DNA from 3 places in the Bradyrhizobium sp. USDA 3364 genome. Region 1 is predicted to be linked to each of the others. Evidence: riboswitches for the same ligand, from Rfam matches in the RefSeq annotation. Region 1 holds a riboswitch; each other region holds the start of a gene.

The links. A riboswitch is a leader RNA that binds a small molecule or an ion and turns the genes downstream of it on or off. The one in region 1 is predicted to bind glycine.
Region 2: linked by a shared signal. The riboswitch ahead of ACVILL_RS38615 (D-amino acid dehydrogenase) and the one ahead of ACVILL_RS05235 (recombinase family protein) in region 1 are both predicted to bind glycine.
Region 3: linked by a shared signal. The riboswitch ahead of gcvT (glycine cleavage system aminomethyltransferase GcvT) and the one ahead of ACVILL_RS05235 (recombinase family protein) in region 1 are both predicted to bind glycine.

The regions. Positions count from the first base shown of each region.
Region 1 is NZ_JBSRYG010000002.1:1,078,336-1,085,743, reverse strand. Features, by position in the region: gene ACVILL_RS05255 (HAL/PAL/TAL family ammonia-lyase) at 1-1,124, shown strand, start outside; gene ACVILL_RS05250 (IS3 family transposase) at 1,619-2,764, shown strand; gene ACVILL_RS05245 (IS66 family transposase) at 2,768-3,160, shown strand; gene ACVILL_RS05240 (M24 family metallopeptidase) at 3,883-5,052, shown strand; glycine riboswitch at 5,336-5,423, shown strand; gene ACVILL_RS05235 (recombinase family protein) at 5,607-7,408, shown strand, end outside.
Region 2 is NZ_JBSRYG010000002.1:8,163,512-8,170,919, reverse strand. Features, by position in the region: partial or broken gene ACVILL_RS38630 (ABC transporter ATP-binding protein) at 1-631, opposite strand, end outside; gene ACVILL_RS38625 (ABC transporter permease) at 628-1,515, opposite strand; gene ACVILL_RS38620 (ABC transporter permease) at 1,519-2,460, opposite strand; gene ACVILL_RS38615 (D-amino acid dehydrogenase) at 2,620-3,981, opposite strand; glycine riboswitch at 4,052-4,167, opposite strand; glycine riboswitch at 4,171-4,277, opposite strand; gene ACVILL_RS38610 (M20/M25/M40 family metallo-hydrolase) at 4,369-5,499, opposite strand; gene ACVILL_RS38605 (ABC transporter substrate-binding protein) at 5,765-7,363, shown strand.
Region 3 is NZ_JBSRYG010000002.1:8,340,925-8,348,332, reverse strand. Features, by position in the region: gene ACVILL_RS39500 (acyl-CoA thioesterase) at 1-106, opposite strand, end outside; gene gcvP (aminomethyl-transferring glycine dehydrogenase) at 285-3,158, opposite strand; gene gcvH (glycine cleavage system protein GcvH) at 3,182-3,547, opposite strand; gene gcvT (glycine cleavage system aminomethyltransferase GcvT) at 3,562-4,707, opposite strand; glycine riboswitch at 4,847-4,937, opposite strand; gene alaS (alanine--tRNA ligase) at 5,140-7,408, shown strand, end outside.

The DNA of each region.
Region 1 (7,408 bases):
GCGGGTGCGGTCGCGTCTGCTTTGCCGGACAAGAGATGAGCGCCAGTGAAGCATTATCTCGCGCTGGCATAACACCGGTTGAATTGCAAGCGAAGGAGGGGCTGGCTCTCGTCAATGGTACTCGAGCGATGACAGGCATCGGCGCTCTAACGGTGCAGCGAGTATGGATGACGTTTCGAGCTGCGCTCGGCGCGCTAGCCCTGGCAGTAGATGCATTGCATGCCTCGAGAGAACACTACGATGCTCGTATTCACGCTGCGAAAGGGCATCCAGGTCAAATTGCCGTCGCTGCGGCGCTTCGCGAGATGTTGGCGTGTAGGTCATCGTATACTTCTTCAGGTGTTCATAGGTCGAATGAAGCCACCGGGATCGTCCAGCTCGCGGAAGGCGTCCAAGAGATATATTCAATCCGGTGCGCGCCACAAATACTTGGCATTGTTCCGGAATCGCTGGGTGAGGCACGGATGGTGATCGAGCGTGAGGCGAGTTCAGTGAACGACAACCCATTGATAGATCCGGAGACTGGGGATGTCCTTCACGGCGGAAATTTTATGGGGCAGCATGTTTCCCGCATAATGGACGCGCTCAAGATTGATATTGCAACAGTCGGAAATCATATGCATGCCATCATGGCCCTTTTGATGGACAGCCGCTTTTCGCGAGGTCTCCCGAATTCGTTGAGTCCCCGGCTCGGCCTATATCAAGGCTTTAAGGGAGTGCAAATGTCGCATACCTCTCTCGTCGCGCATCTACGGCGTGAAAGTGCTCCAGCAAGCGTTCATACCTTGCCAACCGAACAGTTCAATCAGGACATCGTCAGCCTGGGACTGCACGCAGCGCTTGGCGCAGCGGAGATGGAGCTTAAATTGAGAGACGTCGTCGCGATGACGCTTTTGGCGGCCTGTCAGGCCGTTGACCTGCGATCCAATGGATCTGAACTGCCCTCTGCCTTGAGCCACTTGTATGAAGCGGTGAGGAAGATCAGCGCGCCATTGGTCGAAGATCGGGCGATGGACCGAGATATTGCCGCCATATCCTTCGCGATTGTGGAGGGCTTGTTGCCGCTTCCTCAATGTGAGCCGCCGCGGGACGCGCAGGGGGGCGGGAGAAGTGGTGAAATCTGAGAGAGTGTCACGGTGATGACCAATAGCACTGGGCCTTGGCCGTTGATATCCGTTGGTACGATTGACGTCACGCCATACCGCGAGGTGCAGGCGGTGACCGCCGTTTCGAAAGCTCATATTCGCTGACTCCGCGTCGGCACTGTTTGGGCAATAGGCTGTGGCTCATAGATGGTTGAATGATTGTTTGCAGTTCCGTTAAGTAGTGTTGAGGGGGACTGCGATGGGGCTTGCGCGGCGATGCCGCCATACCCTGATTGCGGCATTGAGCTCAGATTGAGGTTGGTCTCTCTGGGCGATTCCGCTCACGAACACATGGAGTCTCTTTGGAATCGCCCAAGACTAGGACATGTTTGCTTTCCAGAATCTCGCCTTGCATTAACGCATGTTCGTCGTGACCTGCCACTGAATATTTCCTCCAGAAGGAGTTAGAGTCCGGCCCGAAGAAGGACGGACAGATGAAGCGAGCACGGTTCACGGAAGAGCAGATTATTGCGGTGCTGAAGGAGCATGAGGCCGGGGCGAAGACGGCCGATCTGGCTCGCAAGCACGGGATCTCCGAGGCGACGATCTACAATTGGAAAGCCAAATTCGGCGGCATGGACGTTTCCGAGGCGAAGCGGTTGAGGGCCCTGGAGGAGGAGAACGGGAAGCTGAAGAAGCTTCTGGCCGAGCAGATGCTCGATGCAGCCGCACTTCGCGAGCTCCTTTCAAAAAATGGTAGGGCCCGCCGCCAAGCGCGCTGCTGTCGCGCATTTGCAGGCCGTCATGAGCCTGTCGGAACGGCGGGCCTGCTCGATCGTGGGTGCGGATCGGAGATGATCCGCTATCGCTCCAGCCGCCCGCCGGAGGCAGTTCTGCGTGGCCGATTGCGCGATCTCGCCAACGAGCGGCGGCGTTTCGGCTATCGCCGCCTGTTCGTCCTGCTGCGGCGGGAGGGCGAGCCATCGGGGATCAACCGGATCTACCGGCTTTATCGCGAGGAAGGGCTCACCGTCCGCAAGCGGCGGGCTCGCCGCAAGGCGGTTGGGACCCGGGCCCCGATCCTGGTCGAGGCCAAGCCCAATGTCCGCTGGTCGCTGGACTTCGTCCACGACCAGTTCGTCAATGGTCGACGCTTCCGCATCCTCAACGTCGTCGACGACGTCACCAAGGAATGCCTGGGCGCCATTCCTTACACGTCGATCTCGGGGCGGCGCGTGGCCCGCGAACTCACGGCAATCGTCGAGCGACGCCGCAAGCCAGGAATGATCGTGTCCGACCATGGCACCGAGTTCACCTGCAACGCCGTGCTGGCTTGGTGCAAGGACGCAGCCATCGATTGGCACTTCATCGCACCGGGAAAGCCCATGCAGAACGGCTTCGTCGAGAGCTTCAACGGCCGGATGCGCGATGAGCTACTCAACGAGATTCTGTTCTTCGATCTCGACGACGCCCGCGCCAAGATCACCAATTGGGTCGCCGACTACAATCTCCAGCGTCCCCACTCGTCGCTGAAATACCTGACCCCCGCGGCCTACGCCGCCCACCTCACCGCAACGGACGCTCGGCTGCGCAACCCCGACCAGCTCCGCCGATCGTCCGTTGCTCCACCCGCGCCACTTGGCGTACAAAACTCCGAGACTCTAATTGCCGCTGAATGAAAAATTCAGGGGCAGGTCAGAGGCGGTCAACATGCGCTCAATCACTGGGACGGGTTTACGCTGTTTCTCCTCGACGGCCGCGTCGAGATTTACTCCAACACGGTCGAGCGTTCAATGCGCCCGATCGCGATGGGAAGGCGCAACTCATCGTCTAGCGGCAGCGAGGGCGGCGCTGAAAGCCGGGCGATCCTAGCGTCAATGGGGAACATGGCAAAACTCTATGTTTTCGATCCGCAGGCCTGCTTGTGCGATGTGTTGCAGCGTATCGTTTCCCGGCGAACCAAGGGTCATCAGCTGCTCGCCTTCAGGATCAGAACAAATTGCCATCAACGGTGCAGCCCCTTACAGGGGGCAGCAAGCCAAGAACAAGTCCATGTCGCTGATGCGACAATTTAGTAACTTTGTCAGCTGCTCGTTCTTACTCAGAAAGCGGGATGGACGGGATCGCGTGTACAGGGAGCTCGCGACCTACGTGGCCGCAACGATGCCCGCTTCTCGGCCTCAAAGGGGTAGCGCAATCCGTCTAGTACTACGGCCTGCGCTCGCGCTATGAGCGACTGTAAGATTGCAGATGCTGACGAAACGGGAAGCGGCTGCGTGCTTCGACGCCTGCGAGACGACCTTAGGAGGTGGGCTGAACGTGGACTCGTCATCAAGCACGCGCTACAATCCGCGCTGCTGCCTACACGACTTACTCGCCTCGGATCCGCCGAGTGAGCAATGCAGTCGATGCAAATGCCTTGTCGGTCGCGCCGCCGCCCTTAAGACGGCAATCGTTCCAAAGCCTTCAACCGAAGCTGTCCCGGCGTTCGTTGCATCGCTATGCATACTGTTTCCTGACTCAGCGCGCCGACAGGAACCAACCATTGCGAGCCATTGATGCCCGTTGCCGGCGAGGCTCCCTTCAGGACCAGGCTCTTTGTTGATCCGACGCAAATTCCAAGTGTGCGGCAGCCTTCGTAAGGCTAATTATTTTGCCGTCGGTTGATGTGGGATCATATTCCGACGACCATTGCCTACATGGCGAGCCATCAAGCCTCTGGACTCAAAACTTGACGAATAGCAAAATAAAATATACAAAGTATATTCCTAAGGTCTTAGAATGAGGTGTTAGAGAGATGCTGAAGATCAAAGCGGCGGAGTATGAGACAAGGCTCAAGAGCCTTAAGCGCGTAATGGCCGAGCGATCAATCGACGCATTCTTGATTACCGACCAAGCCAACTTTGAGTACTTCTCCGGATACAAATCGATAACGTGGATATCAAAGGCTCGTCCGCTCGCGCTTCTTGTTCCAAGCTCTAGAAGTGGTGCTATCATTATATCCTCGGCCGCCGAGGCGCCGGCAATCCAACTTACTGAAGAGATGCCTTCCCGCATCGAGCACGTCGCCTATTCGGGATTCGTTCTAGCGTTTATCGAGGCGATTGTTGACCAATTGCGAGCCTGCAACGCGCGCCGACTCGCCCTGGATTATGGCTTTGAAAGCAGCGGGTTGGGCTCGCTGAACTTGCTCCATAAATGTAGAAGTAACTTCGCCGCGCTGGACCTGGTCGAGGGCGCCGAGGATATCTGGCAAATCCGCGTTGTTAAATCCCCGACCGAAATCCGTCAAAAGAAGGTTGCTCTGGAAGTGGCGACTTCCTCAATGCTTGAGTGCTTCCAAGAACTGCGTCTTGGAGTCACGGAGATCGAGTTTGCTCGGCATCTGACCATTAGGGCGATTGAGAAAGGGGCCAGCGCGGTCCCAATGCTTTCCGTGAAGTTTGGCAGAGGGAGCTTCCCTTCCCCCTTGCCGCCGACGGAGCGGGCACTAGCCGCAGACGACTTTATCTGGACGGATATGGGATGTCTTGTAGGAGGGAGCATCTCTGATGTTAACCGGATAGCTAAAGCCGGAAAGGTAACCGCAGAGGAACAGGCTCGTTATCACGAAGTCCGAAATATTACGCAGAAAACTATTACTGCATTTCGCGCCGGTATGACGACAGGAGAAGCATACAGCGTCTTCGAAGAAATCGCGCGCAACTCTTCTTTGGGCTTGCCGGGTCCGTTTACGGCCTTCTTTTCTCGTGTCGGGCACGGTTCTGGTTACAGCATTACCGAGCCTCCCTCAATCTCGCCAAGCTCTGAAGAGGTTCTTCGCGAGGGGATGATCATCCACGTTGAGCCGAAGTATTATCTAGAAGGCGGAGTTTATCAGACTGAAGAGGTCGCAGTAATAGGCATAGAGCATAGCGAGCTTTTGACTATCCCTGCGCCCGAGCGCCTTCCCGAAATCAAAATTTAGCGTCTCCGTGGCAATGGTGAGCACTCGCTGCCCGGTAAGCGCAAAAAAAAGAGCGCTTTCAATGCGGTGCGGGGCCGTTCCCGCTCAACCTCCCGATGAAATGATACTTGAAAAGTGATGTAGGTCCGCTGCTAACGCTAGCCTATTCAATGCTCTTTCTGAAATCCGCCAAGGGATTGGCGGTACTTGCGATTGTTTCACTATCGCTGCCCTATGGGCGTTTCCTCCCTAGACTGGCCGCCGGCCCAAAGGACTGGCGGCCCTCTTGCAACTGTCACACTGATTATCTGACGCTGGGAGAGATCGATTTAACGGTGCCGAAGGAGCAACCGTCCCAGGAAACTCTCAGGCAAAAGGACCACGTCAGTCGAAAACTCCGAAAAGAGATGCGCTCGCATCCGCCGACGGGATAACCTTCGAGCTGACCTGCCCCTAAATTTTTCATTCAGCGGCAATTAGAGTCTCGGAGTTTTGTACGCCAAGTGGCGCGGGTGGAGCAACGGACGATCGGCGGAGCTGGTCGGGGTTGCGTAGCCGAGCGTCGCCAATCGACAATGTCCCAAGTCACGGGGAATCTCGAAAGCCAGCGGCGGCAATATGACTTGGCGCAGGTCGCTGAAACCACCGGATTTAAGTCGGTGACGGTCATTGACGACGATCTTGGCCGCTCAGGTTCCGGCAGCACTCAGCGGCCGGGATTTGAGCGGCTTGTGGCGATGGTGTGCTCGGGCGATGTCGGTGCCGTCTATTGCATCGAGGCATCGCGGCTGGCGCGCAATGGACGCGACTGGCATCACTTGATCGACCTATGCGCCCTCGCCGGCGCGTTGGTCATCGATCCCGACGGCGTCTATGATCCGCGGCTTGTCAACGACCGCCTGCTTCTCGGACTGAAGGGGACGATGTCGGAGTATGAGCTGAGCCTGCTTCGTCAACGTGGAATCGCCGCTCGAGACTCCAAGGCCCAGCGCGGCGAGTACCGCTTCATGCTACCATCCGGATTTTGTTGGAGTGAACTCGGCAAGATCGAAATCGATCCCGACGAACATGTGGCGGGAGTGGTTCGACTCGTCTTCACGAAGTTCCGCGAGCTCGGCAGCGCCCGGCAGGTCTTTCTTTGGCTGCGCGCTGCCGACATCAAAATGCCTATGGTCCTGAGGAATGTTCAAATCTACAAGCTCAGCTGGAAAGCGCCGGCCTATCACACGGTGATGCAGATCCTGCACAATCCGCTCTATGCTGGCGCCTATGCGTTTGGCCGAATCGCTCAGAAGACACGGATCGTGGACGGTCGCGCCCGCAAGGTCAGCGGGTTCAAGAAGCCGCGGGAGGAATGGAATGTTCTCCTGCGCGACAATCATTCCGGCTATATCAGTTGGCAGGAGTATGAAGACAATCAGGCGCTGCTGCTGGAAAACGCGCACATGAAGAAGAACTGCTCGCGGAAATCGGCTCGCGGGGGATGCGCACTTCTGACCGGCTTGATGCGGTGCGGACGTTGCGGTCGGATGATGCGTGTGGTCTATGGCCAGGCCAAGGGGAATGCCCATCGCTATCAATGCCGCGGCGATGACGCCCATGTCGGCGCAGGCTTATGCATCGGCATCGGCGGAGTACGGATCGATCGTGCGGTCGCGCTGCAAATCCTCGAGGCTGTCTCCGATCGGGCTGTTGAAGCAGCGATATTGGCGTCCGACCAGATTGAGCGCTCGAGACATGAGATCATCGCCGCCGTCGAACGGGAGCTTGAGGTCGCACGCTACGAAGCGTCTCTTGCCGCACGCCGGTACGAGCTTGTGGATCCGGCGAAGCGTCACGTTGCCCGTGAACTTGAGGCGCGCTGGAATGGCGCATTGGAGCGGGTTGCCGAGCTTGAGGGTCGGATCAAGGAGCTGCGCGCCGCATCGGCGGAAAGTCCCAAGATCGACCGTGCCTTGCTTCTGCAACTTGCGTATGATCTGCCGCGGGTGTGGAACGCACCGTCCACGGACACACGCACCAAGCAGCGGCTGGTTCACATCGTAGTCCGAGAGATTGTTTGCGATCTCGATGAGGACACCAACGAGGCCGTTCTGCTCATTCACTGGACCGGCGGCCCGCACACGGAGGTTCGTGTTGCTCGCGTTAAGACGGGCCGATATCCGGGGGATATGGCGCCCACTGCCGTCGACGCACTTCGTAAGCTCGCTGGTCATTGGCCTGATCGAGAGCTCGCCGTGTCGCTCAATCGGATGCGCTGCAAGACCGGTGACGGCGAGACCTGGACGACTGTTCGCGTGCGGGAAATGCGCGAACGCTTGGGCTTGCCGGAATATGACCCCGCGTCATCCGACGGCAAAATGATCAGCCTCGCGAA
Region 2 (7,408 bases), 7.1 Mb from region 1:
GGTCGCGCTGCAGGTCGCGGATCAGGGTGAGGATCTGCTTCTGGGTGGTGACGTCGAGCGCCGTGGTCGGCTCGTCCGCGATCAGCAGCTTCGGTTCCAGCACCAGCGCCATCGCGATCATGATGCGCTGCCGCTGTCCGCCGGAGAGGCGGTGCGGGTAGGAGGAGAAGATGCGCTCCACGTCCGGCAGCCGCACATGCTCCATCATCGCCAGGATCTTCCGGCGCCGCGCACGGGCGTCGAGATCGGTATGGGCGCGCAGCACCTCGTCGATCTGGCGGCCGACCGGCACCACCGGATTGAGCGCGGTCATCGGTTCCTGGAAGATCATCGCCATCCGCGTCGCGCGGAGCTGGCGCAGCCGCCGGTCGCTGGCGGTGAGCAGTTCCTCGCCGACCAGCTTGACGCTGCCGCCCGACGGCACCAGCGTGCCCTTCTGCTGCAGCCCCATCACAGTGAGCGAGGTCACCGATTTGCCGGAGCCGCTCTCGCCGACCAGGCACAGCGTTTCGCTCTCGCGCACCTGCAGCGACAGGTCGTCGATGATGCGATGCGCATCGGTCTTGCGGCCGAGGCCGACGACGAGATTGTTGATGTCGAGGACGACGTTGGAAGAGTTGGTTGCGGTCACTTGCCCTCACGCTGCTTCATGCGGGGATCGAGCGCGTCGCGCGCGGCGTCGCCGATCAGATTGACGCTGAGAATGGCGATCGAGAGCAGCAGCCCCGGCCAGAAGATCAGCGACGGCTTGACCTGGAAGTAGGCGCGGCCCTCGGCCATGATGTTGCCCCAGGTCGGCGTTTCCGGCGAGATGCCGGCGCCGAGGAACGACAGGATCGCCTCGGTCAGGATCGCGGAGGCGCAGACGTAGGTTCCTTGCACGATCAGCGGTGCGATCGTGTTCGGCATCAAATGCCGCCACATGATCTTCGGCAGGCTGGTGCCGAGCGAGATCGCGGCCTCGACATACGGTTCCTCGCGCGCCGTCAGCACCACCGAGCGCACCAGCCGCGCCACGCGCGGGATCTCGGGGATGGTGATCGCGACCATCACGGTCCAGATGCTGGCGCCCGACAGCGACACCACGGCGATCGCGAGCAGGATGGCGGGGATCGCCATCAACCCGTCCATCACGCGCATCAACACCGCATCGACCCAGCGGAAGAAGCCGGCGACGAGGCCGATCAGGAGACCGATGGCGATCGAGCAGACGGCGGCGCCGAGCCCGATCACCAGCGAGATCCGCGCGCCGTAGATGATGCGCGACAACAGGTCGCGTCCATAGGCGTCGGTGCCAAGCAGGTACTGCGTGCTCGACGGTTTCAGCCGCTGCGCCGGCGTCAGCAGCAACGGATCGTGTGGCGCGAGCAGCGGCGCGAAGATCGCCATCAGGATGATGAGGGCGAGGCAGATCGTCGCAACCGCGATGATCGGCGTCGAGGTCAGGAAGCCGAACTTGACGCGGAACGGCCGGGTGACGGGGATGGAGGATTCGGGGAGGGTATCGATCGCCATCGCTTAGTACCGGATACGAGGATCGAGCAGGGTGTAAGCAACGTCGATCAACAGATTGACGCCGACATAGATGCCCGACGTCAAAAGGATCATCGCCTGGATCACCGGATAATCGCGCGCCAGCACCGCATCGACGGTGAGGCGGCCGATGCCGGGCAGGTTGAATACGCTCTCGGTGACGACGACGCCGGAGATCAGCAACGCGAAACCGGAACCGATCACGGTGATGACCGGAACCGCGGCGTTGCGCAGCGCATGGCGCAGCAGCACGCCGGTCTCGCCGATGCCCTTCGCGCGCGCGGTACGCACGTAATCCTCACCCAGCACGTCGAGCATCGAGGCGCGCGTCATGCGGGCGATCAGCGCGACATAGATGAAGGAGAGGGTGCAGGTCGGCAGGATGATGCGTTCGAAGAACGGGCCGAATCCGGCCGAGATGCTCTTGAAGCCCTGCACAGGGACCCAGCGCAGGTCGATCGCAAAGATCTGGATCAGCACATAGCCGATCACGAATACCGGTACCGAGAAGCCGAGCACCGAAAGACCCATAACGAAGCGGTCGATCCAGGTACCGTGCTTCCACGCCGCGATCACGCCGAGCGGCACCGCAACCAGGATCGAGAGGATGATGGTGGCCAGCGCGACCGAAATCGACGGCTCGAGGCGCGGGCCGATCATCTCGAGGATCGGCTTGTTCGAGATCAGGGAGACGCCGAGGTCGCCGTGCAGCAGCTTGGCGACCCAGGTGTAGAACTGGATGTAGATCGGCTCGTTGAGACCAAGCGAGGTCCTGATGCGTTCGAGCTGTTCGGGCGTCGCATTGTCACCGGCGAGAATCGCGGCGGGGTCGCCCGGCGTCAGCCGCAGCAACAGGAATACGAACAGGGCCACCACGCCCATCACGGGAATGGCGGCGAGGATGCGGCGAAGCAGATATCCGAGCAAATTGGATCCGTTGGGTTGTGGCCGATGAAGTCCCCAGCGGGACCGTTGCACACCGGACCGTAGCACAGATGGTAGCGGACACACGGTAGAACTTCAGCAAGTCCCATGCCATCGGTGCTGCGGTTTTTGCGGTGCAGCTAATCAGTCCTGATGGTGCGATTATTCCTCCAATGACGTTCGAAGCAGTCCACTGGAAGGTGGATTGCTTTCAGCTTTGCGAGATTTCGCGGGCACGCGGTCGAGCCCAACACCAAGTGTCGGCGCCATCGACGGCGCATCGAGGTCGCGCCAGTCGTCGATCGCCCCTGCGACCATCTGCGCCGTCGCGGCCGACAGCGTCCAGCCGAGATGGCCGTGGCCGGTGTTGTAGAACACGCCCGGAGTCCCTCCGGCGCGAACCACCGGCATCATGTTCGGCATCATCGGGCGCAGGCCTGCCCAGGGCACCACTTTCGACGTATCGATGCCGGGGAAATGATGCCGCACCCAGTCCACCAGCGGCTGGATGCGGTCGGCCCTGATATCGCGGTTGAAGCCGTTGAACTCGGCGGTGCCTGCGACGCGGAAGCGGTCGGCGCCGAGCCGGCTGGTCACGATCTTCGCGGCTTCGTCGAGCAGGCTGACGGTCGGCGCGGCATCCCGGCTTTGCGGTGCATCGAGCTGCACCGTGATCGAATAGCCCTTCACCGGATAGACGTTGACGCGATCGTTGAGCAGGGCGGCGAAGTGGCGGCTCGCCACGCCGGCGCAAATCACGATGCCGTCCGCCTGCAACTCGTGCCGCGTCGCGACGCCGGCATCGTGCGAAGCAGCTTCGGTCCAGCCGATGCGGAAGCCGTCATCGCCGCGCGCGATCGTATCGACGTCAGCCTCGTGGACGAAGGCCGCGCCGCGGCGGACGCAGGCGTCGGCGAGGCCGCGCGTGAACTTGTGGATATCGCCGGTCGCGTCCGACGGCGTGAAGAAGCCGCCATAGCAGGTCGTCTGCAGCGCGGGTTCGATCGTGCGGATTTCGTCCGGCGTGACCGGCCGGCGGTCGAGCCCGCCCTGTTGCAGCAGCGTGTTGACGCGCAGGCCGGCGTCGAAGCCCGCCTTGTCGTGATAGACGTGCAGGATGCCGCGGCGTTCGAGATCGAAGGCGATATTCTCGCGCTGTGCGATCGAGAACAGATGCTTGCGCGCTTCGATTGCGAGTTTCGTGGTCTCGATGGTGTTGGCGCGGTAGCGCGCGATGCCACCGACGAACTCGCCGATCCAGGAATATTTGTGCCAGCTCGGCTTCGGATTCATCAGCAGCGGCGCGTCGCTGCGGAGCATCCAGCGCAGTCCCTTGAGAATGGTCGCGGCGCTGTTCCAGACTTCCGCGTTGCTGGCGGAAAGCTGTCCGCCATTGGCGAACGAGGTTTCCATTGCGGCGTAGCGATGCCTGTCGAGGACAGTCACGCGGTAGCCGCGTTCGAGCAGGGCATAGGCCGTCGTCACGCCGGTGATGCCGGCGCCAATGATCGCAATGTGAGGCATAATGGTCTTCAGGCTCCCGTGTTGTTAGAGTCGCCGAAGCGCCGGTGAAAACCGGCCGTTTCGACGCCCCATCTGTCACGGTACCTGAGAGCTTGATCCGCATCGGGCCTACGCCCGGAAGCGAACTATCCCCTTCGGTGGACGTCACGGCCCTTGATGTGCGGCCATGCTCGTCTCTCTCCAGATCGTCCTGACGATACGGTCCTTTTGCCTGAGAGTTTCCGGGGCGGTTGCTCCGTCGGCGCCGAAGCCGACAACACGAATGTTGTCGCTCCGATCTCTCCCGCATCGTCGCGTTGGACGGCCGGACCGTAGGCGAAGCCTCAAAATTGGACAAGGCTAAATTTCGATCCGGCAGTGCCAACGTGTTGTGCAGCGCAATCGATGTCAATCCAGCGTCGCGAGCAACGCCGCCATCAGGCGGCCGCGCTCGGCGAGGCTGTCGACCTCGATATGCTCGTTGAGCGTATGCGCATCGGCGCCGCGAACGCCGAGGCCGTCGAGTGTGGGGATGCCCATCGCGCCGGTGAAGTTGCCGTCCGATCCGCCGCCGGCGCTGCCATGCGGCAGATCGAGGCCCATCGCCGCCGCGAGGCCTTTTGCCTTTTCATACAGCGCCATGGTGCCGGCATCCGGCTCCCACACCGGGCGCGTGACGCCGCGCGTCACCTTGAATGTCACGTCGTTGGCGGTGCCCGATAGCGCCAGCATGCGCTCGACGCCGCGGTCGAGATCGGCCTGGCGCTTGGCCATGCTGAGGGCTTCGCCGGTGCACGTCGTGGCGACGCAATTGACCCATTGGCCGCCATGCACGATGCCGACCGAGAAGGTGCAGTCCTCGGTGGTCATGCCGTCAATGGCAATGATTTGCCGCGCCATTTCGCGGATCGCGGAGCGGCCTGACGACAGCGTTGCGCCGGCATGGCTCGGCTTGCCGGTGGCTTCCAGATTGAAGCGCGCGATCGCATAGCGGCCGGTGACGACACCGTTGTTCGGCCGGCCGGGCTCCGGCACCAGCACGTATTTGTTGCGCGCGGCTTCCGCCTCGATGATGTCGCGGGTCGACGGCGTGCCGACCTCTTCATCGGGCGTGAACAGCACGGTGATCGGCAGCGGCGTCGTGAAGGCGGCGCGCGCCAACTGCCGGATCGCCTCGATCGACAGATAGTTGCCGCCCTTCATGTCGAAGATGCCGGGCCCGAAGCACTTGTTGCCTTCGCGCCGCCACTTCAGTTTCTCGATGGTGCCGACCGGATGCACGGTGTCGAGGTGGCCGGCGATCAAAATGCCGGGCTGGCCCTGCTTCGGATGCGGAAAGCGGGCGCGGACGCAGCCTGCGAAACCCTGGCGGCCGGCGATGCGTTCGATCGTCGCACCCATGATCGCCATCTCGCGCGCGGCGAGATCGAGCATGCGCTCGACCGCGGCCGCGTCCCATGTCGGGCTCTCGCATTCCACCCAGCTGCGCAGACCCTGCAGCATCGCTTCGGAATCAAAGGGGAGATTGGCTGGGTTCATCGTTTTTCTCTCTTGTTGTTCTGACCGCGCCGGCTTCGGGCGGTGCTCACGAAAATCTCAGTCGACGATTTTGTAAAGCCAAAATCTGGCGCGGCGCCTCATTCGTTTGTGTACGTGCGATGCAGCCCGAAACCGATTGACGCGCTTTGCGCTTGGTGCAAGTCTCGATTTCACAAGCCATACAGCATGTTAGTTCGCCTAAATAACGAACGGCATGCATAACGAATAAGCCGGCTTTGACCAGTTACACGTCAGGAGAGATTGCATGTTCCCTATCTCGCGTTGGAAGCGCCGCACGCTAGCGGCCGCGTTAACGGCGTTTGCGCTGTCTTTTGCGCCGCCGGCGATGGCCGCGGGCAAGACCATCACCGCGGTGATGCATTCGGATCTGCGCGTCATCGATCCGATCATGACCACGGCCTACATCACCCGCGATCATGGCTACATGATCTATGACACGCTGCTGGCGACGGATGCCAACTTCAAGATCCAGCCGCAGATGGCGGACTGGAAGGTCTCCGACGACAAGCTGACCTATACGTTCACGCTGCGCGACGGCCTGAAGTGGCACGACGGGACGCCGGTCACCGCGGAAGACTGCGTCGCCTCGCTGCAGCGCTGGGGCAAGGTCGACGGCATGGGCCAGAAGCTGATGGACTTCGTCGCGAGCCTGGAGGCGACCGACGCCAAGACCATCACGATGAAGCTGAAGGAGCCTTACGGCCTCGTGCTGGAATCGATCGGCAAGCCGTCGTCGCGCGTGCCGTTCATGATGCCGAAGCGTCTTGCCGAGACGCCGCCGGACAAGCCGATCCCGGAACAGATCGGCTCCGGGCCGTTCAAATTCGTCCAGGCGGAATTCCAGCCGGGTGTGAAGGCAGTTTATGAGAAGAACAAGGACTATGTGCCGCGCAAGGAGCCGGCGAGCTGGACCGCGGGCGGCAAGGTCGTCAAGGTCGATCGCGTCGAGTGGGTCACGATGGCCGACGCGCAGACCGCGGTGAACGCGCTGCAGTCCGGCGACATCGACTTCATGGAGAACCTTCCGTTCGACATGCTTCCGGTGCTCGAGGCCAATCCGGATCTCAAGATCGACGTCCTCAACAAGTTCGGCTTCCAGACCCTCGGTCGCATGAACTTCCTCTATCCGCCGTTCGACAATCCGAAGGTGCGCCGGGCTGCGTTCATGGCGATGAACCAGAAGGACGTGCTCGACGCGCTGGTCGGCAATGCCAAGTACCAGAAGATTTGCGGTGCGTTCTTTGTGTGCGGAACGCCGCTGGAGACCGACGTCGGCGCCGAAACGCTGGTGAAGGGGAACGGCATGGCCGAAGCCAAGAAGGCGCTCGCCGCGTCCGGCTATGACGGCACCCCCGTCGTGATCATGGCGCCGGGCGATGTGACAACCCTGAAGGCCCAGCCGGTTGTGGCTGCGCAGCAGTTGCGCGAGGCCGGCTTCAAGGTCGACCTGCAGGCCACCGACTGGCAGACCGTGGTGACCCACCGCGCCAGCCAGAAGTCGCCGAAGGAAGGCGGCTGGAACATGTTCTTCACCAACTGGGTTGCGGCCGACGTCTCCGATCCGATCGTCAACGCCTCGATCACGGGGCGCGGCAAGAACGGCGGCTGGTTCGGCTGGGCCGAAGACCCGAAGATCGAGGAACTGCGTGACAAGTTCGCGCGCGCTGCCACGGCCGAGGACAAGAAGAAGATCGCAGCCGAGATCCAGACCGAGGCCTACGATCAGGTGATCTACATTCCGCTCGGCCAGTACACGATTCCGAGTGCGTGGCGGAAGTCGCTGACCGGTGTGCTCGACGGCCCGGCGACGCCGATCTTCTGGAACATCGACAAGTCCGAGTAAGCTTGCGGCTTGACGCAAAACAAAATGGCCGGGATTTGTCCCGGC
Region 3 (7,408 bases), 7.3 Mb from region 1:
CGGTGTCGAAATAGGTCAGGTAGTGGGCGTTGAACACCACGGCCTGCGCATCGACCTCGGAATAGCGGACCCGAAACGGGAAATGAAACCAGAATTCCTCGCGCATGAATCCTCCTGCCGCGGGCCGGACCAGTCCGTCATTCCGGGGCGCGACGAAGTCGCGAGCCCGGAATCCAGAGGTCGTGGATCGAGATTCCGGGTTTTCGCTTCGCGAGCCCCGGAATGACACCGAGTGAATCAGGCGTCAGAGACGCAACCCCCACGTAGCTGCAACACTGGCGCCTTTATTCCGCGGCCTCCGCGTAATCCTCGACCGGCGGGCACGAGCACACCAGGTTGCGGTCGCCATAGACATTGTCGACGCGGCCGACCGGGCTCCAGTATTTGTCAGACCGCGACACGCCCGCGGGGAAGCAGCCCTCGGCGCGGGTGTAGGCCCGGTCCCACACATCGTCGGCGATGTCGTGCACGGTGTGCGGGGCGTGGCGCAGCGGCGAGACCTCGACCTTCCAGCGGCCCTTCTCGATGTCAGCGATCTCGTTGCGGATCGCGATCATGGCGTCGCAGAAGCGGTCGATCTCGAACTTCGATTCCGATTCCGTCGGCTCGATCATCAGCGTGCCGGCCACCGGGAAGCTCATGGTCGGCGCATGGAAGCCGTAGTCGATCAGCCGCTTGGCGATGTCGTCCACCGTGACGCCGCTGGTCGTCTTCAGCGCCCGCGGGTCGATGATGCACTCATGCGCGACGCGGCCGCGCTCGTTGCGGTACAGCACCGGAAAGTGCGGCTGCAGCCGCGCGGCAATGTAGTTGGCGTTGAGGATCGCAACCTCGGTGGCGCGCGTCAGGCCTTCGCCGCCCATCATCAGGATGTAGATGTAGGAGATGGTCAGGATCGACGCCGAGCCGAACGGCGCGGCCGACACCGGGCCGATCGCATGCGCCGTCGCGCCGTCGGTCGCGGGATGGCCCGGCAGATAGGGCGCGAGGTGCGCCTTGACGCCGATCGGGCCCATACCGGGGCCGCCGCCGCCATGCGGGATGCAGAACGTCTTGTGCAGGTTGAGGTGGCTGACATCGGCGCCGTAATCGCCGGGCCGCGAGAGCCCGACCTGCGCGTTCATGTTGGCGCCGTCGAGATAGACCTGTCCGCCATGCGCATGCACGATGTCGCAGATCTCGCTGATATGCTCCTCGAACACGCCGTGGGTCGACGGATAGGTGATCATCACGGCGGCGAGATTGGCCGAGTGCTTCTCCGCCTTGGCGCGAAGATCATTGACGTCGACGTCGCCGCGCGCGTCGCACGCGACAACCACGACGTCCATGCCGACCATCGCGGCCGAGGCCGGGTTGGTGCCATGCGCGGAGGAGGGGATGAGGCACATCTTGCGGTGTGGTTCACCGCGCGCGAGATGGTAACCCCGGATCGCAAGCAGTCCGGCATATTCGCCCTGCGCGCCGGAGTTCGGTTGCAGCGAAACCGCGTCATAGCCGGTGATGTCGCACAGCCACTGCTCCAGCCGCTTGAACAGCGCGTGATAGCCCTTGGCCTGATCGGACGGCGCGAACGGATGCAGATTGCCGAACGCCGGCCAGGTCAGCGGGATCATCTCGGTAGTGGCGTTGAGCTTCATCGTACAGGAGCCGAGCGGGATCATCGCGCGGTCGAGCGCGAGGTCGCGATCGTTGAGCTTGCGCATGTAGCGCAAGAGTTCGGTCTCAGAACGATGCGTGTTGAACACCGGATGGGTGAGGAAGGCGCTGGTGCGCCGCAGCTCCTTCGGCAGCGCCTCGCGTGCGGCCGCCTCGATCTCGGCATAGCTGAGCTTGCCGCCGAACACGCGCCACACAGCTTCCACAGTCTCCGGCGTCGTGGTCTCGTCGAGCGCGATGCCGAGCGTGGTTGTGCCGATGCGCAGATTGATCCGCTCCGTCTGCGCGCGGGAGAGGATCTCGATCTGCTTCGCGCCGGCCTCGACCGTCACGGTATCGAAGAAGGCCTCGCTGGTCGGCGCGAAGCCGAGCTTGCGCAGGCCTGCGGCGAGCACGGTGGCGCGGCGATGCACGCTGCGCGCGATGTGGGTGAGGCCCTCGGGTCCGTGATAGACCGCATACATCGAGGCGATCACCGCGAGCAGCACCTGCGCGGTGCAGATGTTGGAGGTCGCCTTCTCGCGGCGGATATGCTGCTCGCGGGTCTGCAGCGCGAGGCGATAGGCCGGCGCGCCGCGTGAATCCACCGAGAGGCCGACGATGCGGCCGGGCAGCGAGCGCTTCAGCGTGTCGCGCACCGCCATGTAGGCGGCGTGCGGTCCGCCGTAACCCATCGGCACGCCGAGCCGCTGCGCCGAGCCGACCGCGATGTCGGCGCCGAGCTCGCCAGGCGAGGCAAGCAGCGTCAGCGACAGCAGGTCTGCGGCCACGATCGCAAGCGCCCCCTTGGCGCGCAGCGATGCGATCGCCGGACGGAGGTCGCGCACCGCGCCCGACGTTCCGGGATACTGCAGCAGCGCGCCGAGCACGTCGGCGTTGTCGAGCTCGGTCAGGGGATCGCCGACCAGCAGCGCCCAGCCCAAGGGGGCTGCGCGCGTGCGCATCACCGCCAGCGTCTGCGGATGTACCTCCTTGTCGACGAAGAACACCTTGGCCTTCACCTGCGAGTGGCGCTCGGCGAGCGCCATCGCTTCGGCCGCCGCGGTCGCCTCGTCGAGCAGCGAGGCGTTGGCGACGTCGAGCCCGGTGAGGTCGCAGATCATGGTCTGGAAGTTGAACAGGGCTTCGAGTCGGCCCTGGCTGATCTCCGGCTGATACGGCGTGTACGCCGTGTACCAGGCCGGGTTCTCCAGGATGTTGCGCTGGATTACCGCGGGCAGGATGGTGCCGGAATAGCCTTGGCCGATCAGCGACGTGAACACCTGGTTCTGCGCAGCGAGCTCGCCCATATGCGCGAGCGCCTCGGTCTCGCTCAGCGCGCGGCCGAGATCGAGCGGCGCCTTCTGGCGGATCGACGCCGGCAGCGTCTCGTTCATCAGCGCCTGCAGGCTCGCGGCGCCGACCGTCTCCAGCATCGCGTTGACGTCGCGCGGTGACGGTCCGACATGTCGGCGGACGAAATCGGTGGCGGCTTCGTTGATCGGCTTGAAGGGCGCGTTCATCGGTTGATCCTCGGGATAATCCTTTAGGCGGTGTGCGCGGCGTAAGCGGCCTCGTCCATCAGGCCGCCGAGCTCGCCCTTGTCGGCAATCTTCAGCTTGAAGAACCAGGCCTTGCCGCCGGCATCCGAATTGACCAAAGCGGGCTCGGCGGCGAGCGCCTCGTTGACCTCGACCACCTCGCCGGTGATCGGCGCATAGACGTCGGAGGCGGCCTTGACGGATTCGACGACGGCGGCGGCCTCGGCCTTCTTCAGGCTGCGGCCGACCTTGGGCAGTTCGACGAACACGACGTCGCCGAGCTGCGATTGTGCGTAGTCGGTGATCCCGATCGTGGCGACGTCGCCCTCGATGCGGAGCCATTCGTGGTCGGACGTATACAGCGTCGTCATGGAGATCCTCGCGTTTAGCGTTTGTAGGTATTGGGGACGAAGGGCGTGGCGGCGACTTTCAGCGGCAGCCGCTGGCCGCGCACCTCGGCGAAAACGGTGGTGTCGAGAGCGGAAAGGGACGTGGGCAGGTAGCCCATCGCAACCGGTGCATTGAGGCTCGGGCCGAAGCCGCCCGAGGTCACGGTGCCGATCTGTTCGGTCGAGGTCGGATCGGCAAACAGGCCGGCACCTTCGCGCACCGGCGCACGGCCCTCCGGCCTGAGACCGACGCGGCGACGCGAGGCGCCCTGCGCGAATTGGGTGAGGATCTTGTCGGCGCCCGGGAAGCCGCCGGCGCGGGCGCCGCCGCTACGGCGGACCTTCTGCACCGACCATTCCAGCGCGCCCTCGACCGGCGTCGTCGTGGTGTCGATGTCGTGGCCGTAAAGACAAAGCCCGGCTTCGAGCCGCAGGCTGTCGCGCGCGCCAAGCCCGATCGGCAGCACATCAGGATCGTCGAGCAGCGCGGTGACCAGCGCTTCCGCCTTGTCGGCAGGCACCGAAATCTCAAAGCCGTCCTCGCCAGTATAGCCGGAGCGCGAGACGAAGCAGTCGATATCGGCGACACGGCGCGGGCCGGCGTCCATGAATTTCATCGAACCGACATCTGCACAAAGTTTCGCCAGTGCCGCTTCGGCTTTCGGGCCCTGCAGCGCGATCAGCGCGCGGTCGGCCAGCGACACGATCTCGCAGGCATCCGAGAGATTCGCGCGCAGATGCGCCTCGTCCTCGGCCTTGCAGGCGGCGTTGACCACCAGGAACAGGTGGTCGCCGAAATTCGCCACCATCAGGTCGTCGAGCAGGCCGCCGTCATTGTTGGTGAATTGCGCGTAGCGCTGCCGTCCCGGCGCGATGCCGACAATGTCCTGCGGCACAAGCCCTTCCAGCGCGAGCGCGGCGTCGGCGACCTTGCCGGATCTGGCCTTCAGCACGAGCTGTCCCATGTGGGACACGTCGAACAGGCCGGCTGCCTTGCGGGTGTGCAGATGCTCCTTCAGCACGCCGGCGGTGTATTGCACCGGCATGTCGTAGCCGGCGAACGGCACCATCTTGGCTCCGCGTGCCAGATGCAGCGCGTGCAGCGGGGTCTGTTTCAGCTGGGAGTTTTCGTGCGCAAGCATCACAAGGCCCTCGCGGTTCCCGCGGGGACCTATTTCCCCTTGAGAAACCTGCAGAAAGCCCCATCTGTCGCTGTGCCTGAGAGTATTATCCCGTCGGCGGACGCATCGGGGAAGACCCCAGCGCCTCTTTCCAGATGTCAGACGTCACGCGGTCCTTTTGCCTGAGAGTTTCCGGGGCGGTTGCTCCTTCGGCGCCGGCGGTAAGGCCGGTCTCTCCCGACGTGACGGGGTATACGTAGGTAGAAAACACGGCGCCACCAAGACTGTCAACGCAGCTGCAGCGACTATCCCACGGGGCTTTGTGCTGCCGCGGCAAGCCCATGATCCGGCTGCACAGTTTCTGGACACCGCAGCTGGCAATGTCTAAAAGCGTTCGGCCGGAAAATGACGCCTTTTTGCGGCTGGCCGGCCCCTTTTTCCGATTGGATGAACATGAGCAGCGTCAACGACATCAGGTCGACATTTCTGAACTTCTTCAAGGAGAACGGCCACGAGATCGTGGCCTCGTCGCCGCTGGTTCCGCGCAACGACCCGACCCTGATGTTCACCAATGCCGGCATGGTGCAGTTCAAGAACGTCTTCACCGGCGTCGAGAAGCGCGGCTATCAGCGCGCCACGACGTCGCAGAAATGCGTGCGCGCCGGCGGCAAGCATAACGACCTCGACAATGTCGGCTACACCGCGCGCCATCTCACCTTCTTCGAGATGCTCGGCAACTTCTCGTTCGGCGACTACTTCAAGGAGCGCGCGATCGAGCTCGCCTGGAATCTGATCACCAAGGATTTCGGGCTCAAGAAGGACAAGCTGCTCGTCACCGTCTACCACACCGACGACGAGGCGGCCGGCTACTGGAAGAAGATCGCGGGCTTCTCGGACGACCGCATCATCCGCATCGCGACCTCGGATAATTTCTGGGCGATGGGCGATACCGGCCCGTGCGGACCATGTTCCGAGATCTTCATCGACCGCGGCGAGCACATCTGGGGCGGACCTCCGGGCACCCCGGAAGAGGACGGCGATCGCTTCCTCGAATTCTGGAACCTGGTGTTCATGCAGTACGAGCAGGTGACGAAGGAGGAGCGCGTGGCGCTGCCGCGTCCCTCGATCGACACCGGCATGGGCCTGGAGCGCATGGCCTGCATCCTGCAGGGCGTCGAGAGCGTGTTCGAGACCGATCTGTTCCGCAACCTGATCGATGCCGCCGCGTCGACCCTCGGGCACGGTCCGAACGAGCAGAACGTTGGATCGTACCGGGTCATCGCGGACCATCTGCGCTCGTCGGCGTTCCTGATCACCGACGGCGTGCTGCCGTCGAACGAGGGCCGCGGCTATGTGCTGCGCCGGATCATGCGCCGTGCGATGCGCCATGCGCAGCTGCTGGGTGCAAGCGAGCCGCTGATGCATCGCCTGGTCTGGGCGCTGGTCCGCGAGATGGGCCAGGCCTATCCGGACCTGGTGCGCGCGGAGAAGCTGATCGAGGAGACGCTGCGGCTGGAGGAGGCGCGCTTCCGCAAGACGCTGGCGCGCGGTCTTTCGATTCTGGATGAGAAGAGCGCCGGCCTCAAGAAGGGCGACATGTTCGACGGCGACACCGCCTTCACGCTGTACGACACCTACGGCTTCCCGCTGGACCTGACGCAGGACGCGCTGAAGTCGCGCGGCATCAGCGTCGACCAGGCTTCGTTCACCGACGCGATGGAGCGGCAGCGCGTCAAGGCGCGCGCCTCCTGGGCGGGCTCCGGCGAGGCGGCGAGCGAGGCGATCTGGTTCCCGCTGCGCGAGAAGCTCGGCGCGACCGAATTCCTCGGCTACGAGACCGAAAGCGCGGAAGGCGCGGTGACGGCGCTGATCAAGGATGGCGCCGAAGTCGAGAGCCTGAAGGCCGGCGAGAGCGGCGCGATCGTGCTGAACCAGACCCCGTTCTACGGCGAGTCCGGGGGCCAGGTCGGCGACATCGGTGTCCTCACCGGCGAGGGCGTCAAGTTCCGCGTCACCGACACGCAGAAGAAGGCCGGCGATCTGTTCGTGCATCTAGGCCAAGTGGAGCAGGGTACGCTGAGTGTCGGCACGGCGCTGCAGCTCGAGGTCGACCACACCAGGCGTTCGTCGATCCGCGCTAACCATTCGGCGACGCATCTGTTGCACGAGGCGCTGCGCCAGGTGCTCGGCGATCACATTGCCCAGCGCGGCTCGCTGGTCACGCCTGACCGGCTGCGCTTCGACTTCGTGCATCCGAAGCAGATCACGCCGGAAGAGCTCGCTCGGATCGAGGACATCGCCAACGATGTCGTGCTGGAAAATGACGAGGTCACCACCCGCATCATGGGCGTCGACGATGCCCGGGAGGCCGGCGCCCGCGCGCTGTTCGGCGAGAAGTACGGCGACGAGGTCCGCGTCGTGTCGATGGGCAGGGGCGTCCGCGATCACGGCCAGAACGCGCTCGGCTGGTCGGTCGAGCTCTGCGGCGGCACCCATGTGCGCCGCACCGGCGACATCGGCATGATCTCGGTGACCAGCGAGGGCGCGGTGGCGTCCGGCGTGCGCCGCATCGAGGCGCTGACCGGGCATCACGCGCGCAAGCACGCCAACGACACCATCGCACTGGCCAAGACCGCGGCGCTGGAGCTGCGCACCACGATCGACGACGTGCCGGCGCGCATCGCCGCCCTGATGGAGGAGCGCAAGAAGCTCGAGCGCGACC